DNA from 3 places in the Flavobacterium sp. 38 genome. Region 1 is predicted to be linked to each of the others. Evidence: riboswitches for the same ligand, from Rfam matches in the RefSeq annotation. Region 1 holds a riboswitch; each other region holds the start of a gene.
What was found. A riboswitch is a leader RNA that binds a small molecule or an ion and turns the genes downstream of it on or off. The one in region 1 is predicted to bind S-adenosylmethionine.
Positions count from the first base shown of each region.

Region 2: it holds a riboswitch for S-adenosylmethionine, as region 1 does, so the genes downstream of both, AC3E9W_RS05025 (homocysteine S-methyltransferase family protein) here and AC3E9W_RS06675 (redoxin domain-containing protein) in region 1, are expected to answer to the same signal.
Region 3: it holds a riboswitch for S-adenosylmethionine, as region 1 does, so the genes downstream of both, AC3E9W_RS04930 (alpha/beta fold hydrolase) here and AC3E9W_RS06675 (redoxin domain-containing protein) in region 1, are expected to answer to the same signal.

Region 1 is NZ_JBYNWZ010000002.1:345,845-350,315, forward strand. Features, by position in the region: gene AC3E9W_RS06665 (PAS domain-containing sensor histidine kinase) at 1-1,102, shown strand, start outside; gene AC3E9W_RS06670 (response regulator) at 1,105-1,557, shown strand; SAM riboswitch class I at 1,752-1,852, shown strand; gene AC3E9W_RS06675 (redoxin domain-containing protein) at 2,093-3,082, shown strand; gene AC3E9W_RS06680 (aminotransferase class V-fold PLP-dependent enzyme) at 3,249-4,471, shown strand, end outside.
Region 2 is NZ_JBYNWZ010000001.1:1,153,505-1,157,975, reverse strand. Features, by position in the region: gene metH (methionine synthase) at 1-1,550, opposite strand, end outside; gene AC3E9W_RS05030 (hypothetical protein) at 1,924-2,133, shown strand; gene AC3E9W_RS05025 (homocysteine S-methyltransferase family protein) at 2,125-3,126, opposite strand; SAM riboswitch class I at 3,463-3,578, opposite strand; gene AC3E9W_RS05020 (hypothetical protein) at 3,827-3,961, opposite strand.
Region 3 is NZ_JBYNWZ010000001.1:1,132,388-1,136,858, forward strand. Features, by position in the region: gene AC3E9W_RS04915 (O-acetylhomoserine aminocarboxypropyltransferase/cysteine synthase family protein) at 1-441, shown strand, start outside; gene AC3E9W_RS04920 (homoserine dehydrogenase family protein) at 741-1,829, shown strand; gene AC3E9W_RS04925 (hypothetical protein) at 2,467-2,667, shown strand; SAM riboswitch class I at 2,858-2,965, shown strand; gene AC3E9W_RS04930 (alpha/beta fold hydrolase) at 3,037-4,026, shown strand; gene thrA (bifunctional aspartate kinase/homoserine dehydrogenase I) at 4,028-4,471, shown strand, end outside.

The DNA.
Region 1 (4,471 bases):
ACAGCTTGCAGATTTGGTTCCGCAAATTATTTGGACAGCACAGCCAGACGGATTTATAGATTATTATAACAGCCGCTGGTACGAATATACAGGTTTTAACAAAAATGAATTTGGCGATTCGAGCTGGGTTCCGACACTTCATCCAGACGATGTTTCTATGGTTTTAAAGACATGGTACCAAAGTGTTCATGCAGGCACTTCGTATCAGATAGAATTTCGTTTAAAAAACGGAAGCACAGGAGAATACCGCTGGTTCTTAAGTAAAGCGCTTCCTATTAGAGACAAAGAAGGAATAATTACGAATTGGTTTGGTACGTGTACCGATATTCACGAGCAAAAATCTATTACCGAAAAATTAGAAATTTTGGTAGCAGACCGCACCAAAGAACTGCAAAGATCGAATGATGATTTACAGCAGTTTGCGCACGTTGCGTCGCACGATTTAAAAGAACCTGTCCGAAAAATAAAAACTTTTGTAAGCCGTCTAGAAGATCATTTGGAAGGAAAACTAGACGAATCGGCATCCAAATATATTGAGAGAGTTCACGTCGCCGCAGACCGTATGTTTAATATGATTGATGGCGTGCTGGCGTATTCTAAAATCAATGCCGATTCGCAAAAAGCAACAATGGTCGATTTAAATGAAGTCATTAAAAATATAGAAACCGATCTCGAAATTGCACTTCAAAAAACAGGCGGTAAAATTTATTATGAAGAACTTCCAGTTTTGGAAGGGGCTTTGGTATTATTGTATCAGCTTTTCTATAATTTGATTAACAATTCCATTAAATTTGCTAGAGAAAATACGCCTTCGCAAATTACGGTTACAGCGACTGAAAAGATGGAAGACGGCAACAGAATTGCAATAATTACTGTAGAAGATAACGGAATTGGTTTTGACCTCGATCAGACTGGACGTATTTTTGAAACTTTTACCCGCCTAAATTCTAAAGACCGTTACGAAGGAACTGGCTTAGGTTTATCGCTGTGTAAAAAAATAGCAGAACGTCATGGAGGAAATATTACCGCAACAGGAATTGCCAATAAAGGAGCTGTTTTTATTGTAACGCTGCCATTTGAACAAAAAGAAAAAGACATTTAATTATGAGTAAAAAGATAATTTTATTAGCTGATGATGACAGAGACGATACAGAAATGTTTTGTGAAGCGCTGGCTGATATCGATGAAAATATTATTTGTCATTGTGCTGAAAATGGTGATAAAGCACTAAAAATGCTTAAAAACGAAGATAAAATTCCAGGTGTTGTTTTTCTAGATTTAAATATGCCCATTCTAAATGGCTGGGAATGCTTGAAAGAATTAAAAGCTGATGAGCGCTATAAAGAAATCCCTGTAATTATGATTTCTACTTCTTCGCATAAAAATGATATGGACACAGCAGCAAATCTTGGCGCTGTCTGTTATTTTGTAAAGCCAAATAATTTTAACGATTTAAAACAAGTCCTTCAATTTATTACTTCTAATCTCGAAAAAGGATTAAAAGAAGCGCTTCCAACTCTCGAAAAAAATAAATACTTGCATGTTTTTTCTTTTTAAATGAATAAAACGTCCGAATTTCTTTTGTAAAAAAGGGATCATAACAAAAATAACTTTGTTTTAATTTGTTGTTTTTCAGTTCCTAAAGTGTGCTGAAAGAGTTTTTAAATAAATTTTACAAAAAAACACAATTTAAACTATACTAATTCGGTAGAATTAATATATATTTGTAACACAGAAAATTTATATAATGATACATATCCAGAAAGACTGAGGGAATAGGCCCATTGATGTCTTAGCAACCTGTTGCCGAATAAGGTGCTAAATCCTTCCGCTGTGTGCGGGCAGATAAGAAAGATTTCTCCGTAAATCTGTTTAAGATCATAATGTTAATCTTTAATTTTTTTTTAAATGAAAGCAGAATCCATTTTGTACGCGAGTTACGAGCTTTTGAATTTAATTTTCGAAGAAAACAGCTTTGCCTTTTTCTGAATGAGAAAATTCTAGTTCCACGAGATTCTTTCTTTAATCATATCGCTAATGGCTTTTGTCATTGGCCTGAAATTCTTTTGTCTAATCTTAAACTAAAAATAAAATGAAAAAAATACTATTAGGTTTTGCTTTGCTTCTGGGTGCTTTTCAAACTCAAGCGCAGGAAAATAATTTACAGTTAAAAGGAACTGTTGTTGATACTGTGGCGCAATATGTCTACTTGCAGAAGTTTCACAATAAAATGTTTACCACAATTGATTCGGCAAAAGTAAAAGACGGAAATTTTAGTTTTAAAACTAAAGTAAAAACCCCAGAATTATACGGATTAAGCGTCAATACCGAAAGTTCGCCTTTGTATATTTTTCTCGAAAAAGATCCCATTACAGTAAAATTAAATCCGAAGAAATATTATACCGCTTCAGTTGTTGCAGGTTCGGCTTCTCAAGATTTGTTCGAAACTTATAAAAAAACGAAGGATGTAGAAATCAGCAAATTCATAACAGAACATCCAAAATCTATTGTTTCGGCTTATGTACTCTACAGAAATTGGTCGTACCGATTGACGCCAGAACAGATTACGCAAAACATTGCTTTATTAGATAAAAGTCTTCAAAATACCACTTACGTGAAAGAACTAAAAGAACTGGTTACCGTTTTAGACGGATTAGCGGTCGGTAAAAAAGCCCCTGATTTTACAGCCAATGATCCTGAAGGAAAACCAGTTCGCCTTTATGAAAACTTAAAAGGCTACACTTTGGTCGATTTTTGGGCTTCTTGGTGTGGACCATGCAGAAAAGAGAATCCGAATATTGTGGCGGCTTACAAGGAATTTCACGATAAAGGATTCAATATTGTGGCAATCTCATTAGATAAAAAGAAAGAAAATTGGATTAAAGGAATTAAAGATGATAATCTAACATGGACACACGTTTCGGATTTGCTTTTCTGGAACAGTGCCGTTGCCAAATTATACGGAGTAAGAGCCATTCCGGGAAATTATTTAATTGATTCTAAAGGAACAATCGTTGCCAAAAACCTGCACGGAGAAGAATTGCAAACTACGTTAAAAACACTTTTAGAGAATAAAATTTAAGACCCAATCTTGTCATTCCGAGGAACGAGGAATCACACTAGAATCCATATAGAAAGTCGCCAATCTTTGTCGAGTTGCGTGTGAGATTCCTCGTTCTTCGGAATGACAAAAATTGGAGTGAACAATACAACAATACAATTTAGTTAATTTAAAAAATGTAAAGGATATGAATGCTATTGAGTCAACAGTAAAACCAACAGAACCGGAGTGTTACTTTTCTAAGTTTAGAGAAAACACAGTAGGAATTAATCACACTTTCGAATCGGTTTATGGAGAACAAAATTTAGTATACGCCGACTGGGTGGCCAGCGGAAGATTATACCATCCGATCGAAGAGATAATGCTTAATAAAATTGGTCCAATGATTGCCAATACGCATTCCCTTTCAAGTCAGACCGGAAAAACGTCGACTTACGCTTATCAATATGCGAGAGATATTATAAAAAAATTGGTCAATGCTCGCGAGTCGGATGTTTTGGTCGCTACGGGAAGCGGGATGACGGCGGCTTTATCGAAATTGCAACGCATTATGGCGCTCCGAACAAAATCGGATGAAGATCGACCTGTGGTTTTTATTACGCATATGGAACACCATTCGAATCAAGTTTCGTGGTACGAAACAAATGCAGAAGTTGTGATTTTGGAACCTGATGAAAATAATTTGGTCAATCCAGAAGCACTTTCTTTAGCAATAAAAAAATATGCCGATAGAACTTTAAAAATCGGTTCGTTTACAGCTTGTTCGAATGTTACGGGAATTATTACGCCTTATCATGAATTGGCCAAAATCATGCATCAAAATGGCGGACTTTGTTTTGTCGATTTTGCAGCTTCGGCACCGTATGTTGCAATCGATATGCATCCAGAAGATCCAGAAGAGCAATTGGATGCAATTTTCTTTTCGCCGCATAAATTTTTGGGCGGACCTGGGACTTGCGGCATTTTGGTTTTTGATGAAAAATTATACCAATCCGATTTTCCAGATAATCCAGGCGGTGGAAACGTAAAATGGACGAATCCGTTAGGGAAATATTGTTACAGCGATAGTATAGAAGTTAAAGAAGATGGTGGAACTCCTGGGTTTCTGCAAGTTATTAGAACTGCTTTGGCTTTAGAATTGAAAGAACAAATGGGAGTGGAGAATATCAAAAATCGCGAAAAAGAACTGCTTGATCTCTGTTTTTCTAGGCTTCAAAAAATATCAGGATTGTCCATTTTAGGAGATTTAACAACAGAAAGAATTGGCTGTGTTTCTTTTGTGATCGAAGACATTCATTACAATTTGATTGTACGTCTTCTAAATGACCGTTTCGGAATTCAGGTTCGCGGCGGCTGGTCTTGTGCGAGTACGTATGCGCACTATCTGTTTAATATTAATGAGAAAAAATC
Region 2 (4,471 bases), on a different contig from region 1:
TGAGGCGCAATTTTCACGGCTGTATGCGCGCGTGAAGTGGTTGCCCCACCAATCATAATCGGGATTTTAATTCCTTGTTTATCTAATTCTTTGGCCAAATAAACCATTTCGTCAAGCGAAGGCGTGATTAGTCCGCTTAGACCGATAATGTCTACTTCATGTTCAATCGCCGCTGCAATGATTTTCTCCGGAGGAACCATTACACCTAAGTCAACAATCTCGTAATTATTACAAGCCAAAACTACCGAAACGATGTTTTTTCCAATATCATGAACGTCGCCTTTTACAGTCGCCATCAGGATTTTTCCGTTTCCTTGTTTGTCACCAGCTTGTTTGCTTTCTTCAATAAAAGGCAATAAATAAGCCACCGCTTTTTTCATTACACGAGCCGATTTTACAACCTGAGGTAAGAACATCTTTCCGCTTCCGAATAAATCTCCTACCACATTCATTCCAGCCATCAAATTGATTTCGATAACTTCAATTGGTTTTGTCGCTGCCAGACGTGCTTCTTCTACATCTTCTTCAATAAAAGCATCAATCCCTTTTACCAAAGAGTGTGTAATACGATCCTGAACCGATCCTAAACGCCATTCCTGAACCGCTTTTTCGTCACTTTTTACTTCGCCTTTTACATTTTCTGCAAAATCTAAAAGTCGTTCTGTCGCATCGTCGCGTCTATCTAAAATTACGTCTTCAACGTGTTCTAATAAATCTTTCGGAATATCATCGTAAATCGTCAACATTTCTGGGTTTACGATTCCCATCGTCATTCCATTTTTGATCGCGTGGTACAAGAAAACCGAGTGCATCGCTTCACGTACGACATCATTTCCTCTAAATGAAAACGAAACGTTACTCACTCCACCACTGATATGCGCGTGTGGAAGGTTTTCACGAACCCATTTTGTCCCTCTAAAGAAGTCCAATGCATTCAATCTGTGCTCTTCCATTCCGGTTGCTACCGGAAAAATATTCAAATCGAAAATGATATCCTGAGGCGGAAAATTTACTTTGTTTACCAAAATATCATACGAACGCTGACAAATCTCGACTCTTCGATCGTAATTATCTGCCTGACCAACTTCGTCAAAAGCCATCACAATCGCTGCCGCACCGTAACGTTTGATTAATTTTGCATGATGAATAAAAGCTTCTTCTCCTTCTTTTAACGAAATGGAGTTTACAACACTTTTTCCCTGAACTACTTTTAATCCCGCTTCGATAATTTCCCATTTCGAACTGTCGATCATAATCGGCACTCTCGAAATATCTGGTTCTGCTGCAATTAAATTCATGAATTTAGTCATGGCCGTTACACCATCCAACATTCCTTCATCCATATTGATATCGATAATCTGCGCTCCTCCTTCTACCTGCTGTCTTGCGATATCAAGTGCCTCATCATACTTCTCTTCCTTGATTAATCGAAGGAATTTTCGCGAACCCGTTACATTCGTACGCTCCCCAACGTTTACAAAAACACTTTCGGGCGTAATAATCAACGGTTCTAATCCTGATAATACAAGGTCTCTTCTTTTTTCAGTCATTTTCTTTAAGGTACTAAGTTCCTAATCTTCTTAGGTTCTGAGTTTTTATTCTTATTCTTTATTTCTTTCCTGCAAGGTTTTTGAAACCTTGTAGGTATTTATGTTTTCATTTTTATTTTGGGCGTGTCCCGCTTGAAAAAAGCGGGTCGGGCTATCCGTTGCAAGTCCTCGCTCTTCCTTCGTCAGGCTGTGGGCTTTCCACTTCTATCCCTCACGCAAACTCGGTTTCATAATAAATTATATTTCTCCGAAACTTTAATATTTTTCTTTTGCTGGCGCGAGCGTCACGCTCGTGCACGTTCAATGCTATTTTTATCTTAAATCTTACTTTGTAGGCACGAGCTGGAAGCTCGCGTCAGCGGATGAATATTATATGCACCGTTCCTATGAAACTCATTTCTTCGATCGTCTCTTCAACGGAATAAATTCCGTTGCTACAAAATCGGTCGTTCCTACGGAACTTTTTTTGCTTTTGGCTAACCTGCAAGGTTTTCAAAACCTTGTAGGTTTGTACTCTTTATACATCAACAAATCATACCTACAAGGTTTTGAAAACCTTGCAGGAAACGAAACGTTACTCTAAAACCGGTGCCACTCTAGGCTTATAATCCTTCGCAACCTCAGCCATTAATCGGATATGATCTGGCGTTGTTCCGCAACAACCACCGATGATATTAATTAAATTATCTTCTAAATATTCTCTGATGAAAACCTGAGTTTGTTCTGGTGTTTCATCGTATTGTCCGAATGCGTTTGGTAATCCTGCATTTGGATGCGCTGAAACATTAAAACTTGTATGCTGTGCTAATGTTTTTAAATATGGTTTCAACAAATCGGCTCCTAAAGCGCAATTGAAACCAACGCTCAATAACGGAATATGCGAAACTGAAATCAGAAATGCCTCAACGGTTTGTCCAGAAAGTGTTCTTCCTGAAGCGTCGGTAATCGTTCCTGAAACCATAATTGGCACATCGATATTGCGTTCGTCTTTTACTTCTTCGATTGCAAAAAGTGCTGCTTTTGCGTTTAAAGTATCGAAAATGGTTTCTACTAAAAGTAAGTCGCAACCGCCATCTAATAGGGCTTCAACTTGTTGTTTGTAAGCAATTCTTAAATCGTCAAATGTTACGGCTCTGTAACCCGGATCGTTTACGTCTGGTGACATACTTGCCGTACGGTTTGTTGGCCCAATTGAACCGGCTACGAAACGTGGCTTTGCTGGATTTTTAGCTGTGAATTCGTCGGCTACTTCACGGGCGATTCTTGCTGATTCGTAGTTTAATTCGTAAACCAAATCTTCCATGAAATAATCGGCCATACCGATTGTAGTTCCAGAGAAAGTGTTGGTTTCTACGATATCTGCTCCTGCTTCGTAATACGCAGCGTGTACAGCACGTATTGCATGTGGTTGTGTAAGTGATAATAAATCGTTATTTCCTTTTAACGGATGTGGAAAGTCTTTGAAACGTTCGCCACGGAAATCTTCTTCTGAGAAGTTGTAGCGTTGTAACATGGTTCCCATTGCTCCGTCTAGAATCAGGATTCTTTCTTTTATTGCTTGTTGTATTGTTGACATATTTTTTTGTTGTTAGCTGCTAAGACACTAAGGCGCTAAGTTGCTAAGCTTTTTTAATTCTACTTTCGATTTTAAACCCGACAGGTTTTAAAACCTGTCGGGTTTATTCGTTATGTTGATTTTTTTGTTTCTAAAAGTTCACAATTGATGGCTTTTTAGCCCCGATGGGAGCAAATATCCTTTTATTCTGGGGTTCAGAATAAAAGATATTGCGGACAGCGGGAACCCATGACGGCAAAAATGCGCCCATGATTCGCTCCTTTCACTAAATGTTATTTCAGTGAAATTATGTTGTAATGTTGTCAGGAAAAGTTTTGAGAAATACTGCTTGTATTTGTGTTATCTATCTTAGTTACTGTGTTTACAGTATAAAGTAGAATTTAGCACCTTCTTTATGGTAAAGGGTTGCTAAGGTTTCATTGGGTCTATCCCTCCGCCTTTCGTGATAACTTTCAATAAAATTATGAACGCTGCAAAGTAACGACATAAAGGCGGTAATTGCAAGTTTTTTTTAAGATTCTGAGCTGCTAAGGTTCTGAGGTTCTAAGTTTTTTTGCAAAGCGAGTAAGTTGCTAAGCTACCAAGGTTCAAAGGTTAAAAACGAAAAGCTCAAACTTATAAATAAAGTTTGAGCTTTTGTCTATTTTTTTGCTGTCGACTCAATAAATTTGAGCGTGTTGTTCTTTTATCAGAAAGCTTTTTAAAAACTTCTGTCCCAATTAAGAAATGTGTCCATGACTTCTTGATGATCTGTAAATTCATTATCTGTCATTTTCATTTCGTTGTCATTTTTGGACTTTTCTTCGAGTAGTGTTTCTTCATCCCATTTGCTCATAGTAGATAATTTTTAATACATTCTTAAAGTTAGCACTTTATATTGATTCTTCAAAATATTATTTTACAATGCAAAGCTAGCATCTCATTATGTCGGGTCAAAGGAAATAAGATTAAGTTAATGTGATGTTTTTTTAAGCTTCTGAGGCGCTAAGGTTCTAAGGGACTAAGGTGAAAAATCTATATTTTGATTTATTTAGTTTTGCAAACACAAAGATTTTAGAACATTGCCCACGGTTTCAACCGTGGGAAACGTGTTTAATTTACGTAGCGTGATTTGCATTGCGTACCCACTGTTGAAACCGTGGGCAATGTTTGAATTTGATTGTTTAATATATGCTCTTGAAGAGAATAATATTTATAGAAAATATTTTAACCATCCGATAAAAGCTCCAGCGGAGCGACACATTATTTAGATAATATCGCTCCGCTGGAGCTATCTAATGGGTATCCATTTCTGTTCTATAAATATGTCATCCCTCTGGGATTCTACAAAATGATAAATAAAAAA
Region 3 (4,471 bases), on a different contig from region 1:
CCAATCCGAATTAAGAAACACAGCGAAAATGCTTTGGCTCTGGCTGAATGGCTAGAAAAACAAGATGAGGTGGTTTGGGTAAATTATCCAGGGCTGAAGTCTAGTAAGTATCACGATTTAGCAAATCAATATCTTCCAGAAGGGAAAAGCGGAATTATCACTTTCGGTTTAAAAGGAGGTTTTGATGCGGCGAAAAAAGTAGTAGACGAAACAAAATTGTTCTCTCTTTTGGCTAATATCGGAGATACTAAATCACTGATTATTCACCCAGCAAGCACAACGCATCAGCAATTGACAGAAGCGGAGCAAGAAGAAACAGGAGTTTCTAAAGACTTGATTCGTCTGTCTGTTGGAATTGAAGATATCGAAGATTTAATTGCAGATCTGCAAGCAGTTTTTGAAAGCGTGAAGCTTTCACAATACAGCATCAATAAAAATTAGGTTTTTTTGTTTTTTGTTTGAAAGATTGCCTTTAGCGAGTGGTTTTGCTAAAGGTAATTTTTTATGAAAAGTATCATTATAAAATTAAACCATATATGTAGAGACGCACCGCAGTGCGTCTAAATTATATACGTGGAATATATTAAATAAACCATATAAGTTATATAAGTTCATTTTTTGTAGAGACGCACCGCAGTGTGTCTAATTGTGGAAACACACAGTTATATGTCCAAAATTATACACAAAATATATTAAATGAACTTATATGACTTATATGGTTTTAAAAAAAATAAAAAATCATGTCAAAGCTTAAAATAAATATTGTCCTTTTTGGAATTGGTAATATCGGAAGCACTTTGATTAATCAGATTATCGAAAGTCAGGAGTTTTTTCTTGAAAGTAAAAATGTCGATTTTCATTTTCCAATTATAACCAATTCAACAGTCGCTTTCTTCGAAAAAGAAGGCGTAGGTTATTCGTGGGAAACCAATTTTAGACAATTGGCAGTTCCGTTTAAAGTAGAAGATATTGTCGAGTTTGCACAAGAAAATGAATTCGAAAACCTAATTGCTGTAGACGCGACGGCCAGCGACGAATTGGTAAAACACTACAATACACTAATCAAAAACGGATTTAATATTGTAGCGGTAAACAAAAAAGCCAATACACTTCCGTTAGATCTTTATAAAGAACTTCGATCGAATCTGAAAAAGTACGACAAAGAATTTCTTTACGAAACCTCTGTTGAGACTGGAATTCCAGTTTTGCGGACTTTAAGAGATTTGTATTATTCTGGAGAAAAAATCAAAAAGATTCGAGGTGTTTTTTCAGATAATCTGAGTTATGTTTTCAATCGATTTTCAATAGAAGATGTTTCATTTTCTTCCATTCTAAAAGATGCAAGTCTTTTGGGATTAATGAAATCCAACTTTAAAGAAGATTTATCTGGAAACGATACGGCAAGAAAACTTTTGATATTGGCCAGAGAAATCGGAAAAGACTTTGAACTTTCTGATATTAAGATCAAGCCATTTATAACTGAAGAACATTTGGAGAAAAACGGTGTGCTCAATAAAGAAGCTGTCGATAAATCTTTTAAGATTGCCAAAATTACTCAGGCAGAAGATCATGTGCTTCGATATGTGGGCGAATTTGATTTGGAAAAAGGAACTTTAGAAACCAAATTGATTTCCGAATCAGTCAATTCACCAATTGGACAATTAAAAGGTTCTGACACGATTTTTGAAATTTACACAAAATCTTACGGTGATATTCCAATTGTAATTCAGAGCGCGCCTCCGTGCAGGCAAGCAATTTCAAGAGGAATTATAACCGATATTCTAAAAATTGCAGAGCGAATTAGGAGTAAAGAGGCAGTCTGGCTGTAAATTTTTAATAAAAAAAAGAAAAAGGTTCTTTGATAATTTGATTTGTCAATTGGAGTCATGAAGAAAAAAAGGCTTGTTTTGTAAGTTTTTTACCTTTATTGTTTCGTTTTCGTTTTTGTAAGATGTTTTTCATCGTTAAAAAACTGATTTTTAACGATTTTTGTAATTAAATTCTTGAATTTAATTTGTGTAATAAAAAAAATATTTGCATATTTGTTATACCCAAAAACTACTAGAAATCAAATGAACTTAAAAGTCAACAAAATGTTTTGTGCCATTTCGGTTAAGACCGAGGTTGGGGTGTCTATTGCTTAAAAAAATTGTAAGAATACAATAATAATATAGTAAGAGCCTCCTAAGAAATTTTTAGGAGGCTTTTTAATTTAAAAGAAATGCAGAATTTTAAAATACAATATAAATCACAGATGAATAAATCCTTACAGATGAACAAGATGTTTACTGTCGCGCTTATTTGCGCATACGTCTGTTGATACTAAAAGCATACATGAGTGTAAAAACTTAAACCCTTTTGGTATCTAAAAATCCAAAAGGGTTTTTTTATTCCAAAAAGCGATTTAACAGAAACATAAAAGAGAAATAAAGATTATAAAACACAACTGAACTAAAACTTAATATCATGAGCAAATTGAACTACTTCGCAGAAAAAATTTCTAAATTGAAAAACAGAAGGACAAAAAATAGCAATCCGCCGCCAACAAACGAATTGGCTCACCCAAGATTCGGAATCACAGAAGAAGATAAAAGTACTGCTAAAAAAGTACCAAACTCTTTATTGTTTTTGATGTATTCAAAAGAAAATGAAACGCTTTTTATCTAAACGGAAAAGCATCATAAACTAGGTGAAAACCTGCTTAATTTTACTGGGCATTTTTGTTCGGTAAATTTTTGCGTATAATAGTTTTTGCTCATGTAAGTCGCAGAAATTTAACAAACACTTTTAGATTAAATTTGTTTGTTAAAGAAATTAGTAGTTAATTTGCACTCGTTAAGTTCATAAAAGTATTGAAATGTTATAAAGAAAGGACGAGGGATTAGACCCGATGAATCCTTAGCAACCCTTCGTTAATTCGAAGAAGGTGCTGCATTCTACCACGCCCAACGTGGAAAGATAACAATCAGAATTTTTCTAGTTTAGACTAGTTTTTTCTTTCTAATATTTCCATATACAAATCATAATACAACAGATTTGAAATTGGAAAATAGACCAAATCCCATTATAATTCAAGATTTCATCACAGAAAGTGGTGCAAATTATCATTCTATACCGTTAAGTTTTACACTGTCTGGCCAGCCGCTGCACAGTGCGCCTATTGTTTTGGTTAATCATGCCTTGACAGGAAACTCACAAGTTACTGGCGAAAATGGCTGGTGGAATGACTTAATTGGCGAAGGTAAAACTATTGACACTGCTGTTTATACCATTTTAGCCTTTGATATTCCTGGAAACGGAACAAATTCTTTTTTAATCGAAAATTATCTTGACTTTACAGCCAGAGACATTGCAAGAATCTTTATTGAGGGTGTAAAAGCCTTAAATATCGAAAAGCTTTTTGCTGTTATCGGAGGTTCTGTCGGGGGTGGAATTGCTTGGGAAATCTTAGCTCTGGCGCCAAACATTACAGAAAACCTTATTCCGATTGCGAGTGACTGGAAATCGACAGACTGGCTTATTGCAAATTGTTTTCTTCAGGAGCAGATTCTGAATAATTCTTCAAAACCAATAGAAGATGCGAGAATTCATGCCATGTTATGTTATCGTTCGCCAGAATCATTCAAAGAAAAATTCCAAAGAACCATCAATCAGGATCTTTTGATTTTTAATATCGAAAGCTGGTTGGCGCACCACGGAAAAAAACTGCAGAAAAGATTTCAGCTTTCTTCTTATAAATTAATGAATCAGTTGCTTAAAACAATTGATATTACGAGAAATAGTGAAAGTTTTGAAAACTTATTGTCAAAAACAACGGCTTCAATTCATATCATCGGAATCAATTCTGATCTGTTTTTTACAGCAAAAGAAAACGTAGAAACCTACGAAGAATTGAAGAAGTTTAAAGACAATGTTTTCTACAGCGAAATTGTCTCTGTTCACGGACATGACGCTTTTTTAATCGAGTACAAACAATTAGATCATTTACTTGCCGACATTTTTAAGGCAGAAACAATAAAAAAATAAAATGAAAGTATTAAAATTTGGAGGTAAATCATTAGCAAACGGAGAAGGACTTAACAAGGTTGTTTCTATCATTTCTGATAAAGTAAATCAAGGAGAAAAAATTGCCGTTGTAGTTTCTGCGCGTGGAAATGCGACAGACGAACTGGAATTTATCTTAAGCATTGCGGCTAAAAATGGCAGCTATAAAGAATTATTAGAGAATTTTAAAAAATATCAAATATCAGATTACCCACAAGTTGATTTATCTGAAGAGTTCAATATTTTAGATAAACTTTTTGAAGGAGTAAGCTTAATTGGCGATTACAGCAAAAAAATTAAAGATCAGATTTTGTCAAAAGGAGAATTGCTTTCGGCTAAATTATTGACAGCTATTTTATTGGAAAAAGGAATTCCAGCCAATTTCGTAGATACAAGAGATTTGCTGAAAACAGATTCTAAATTTGGT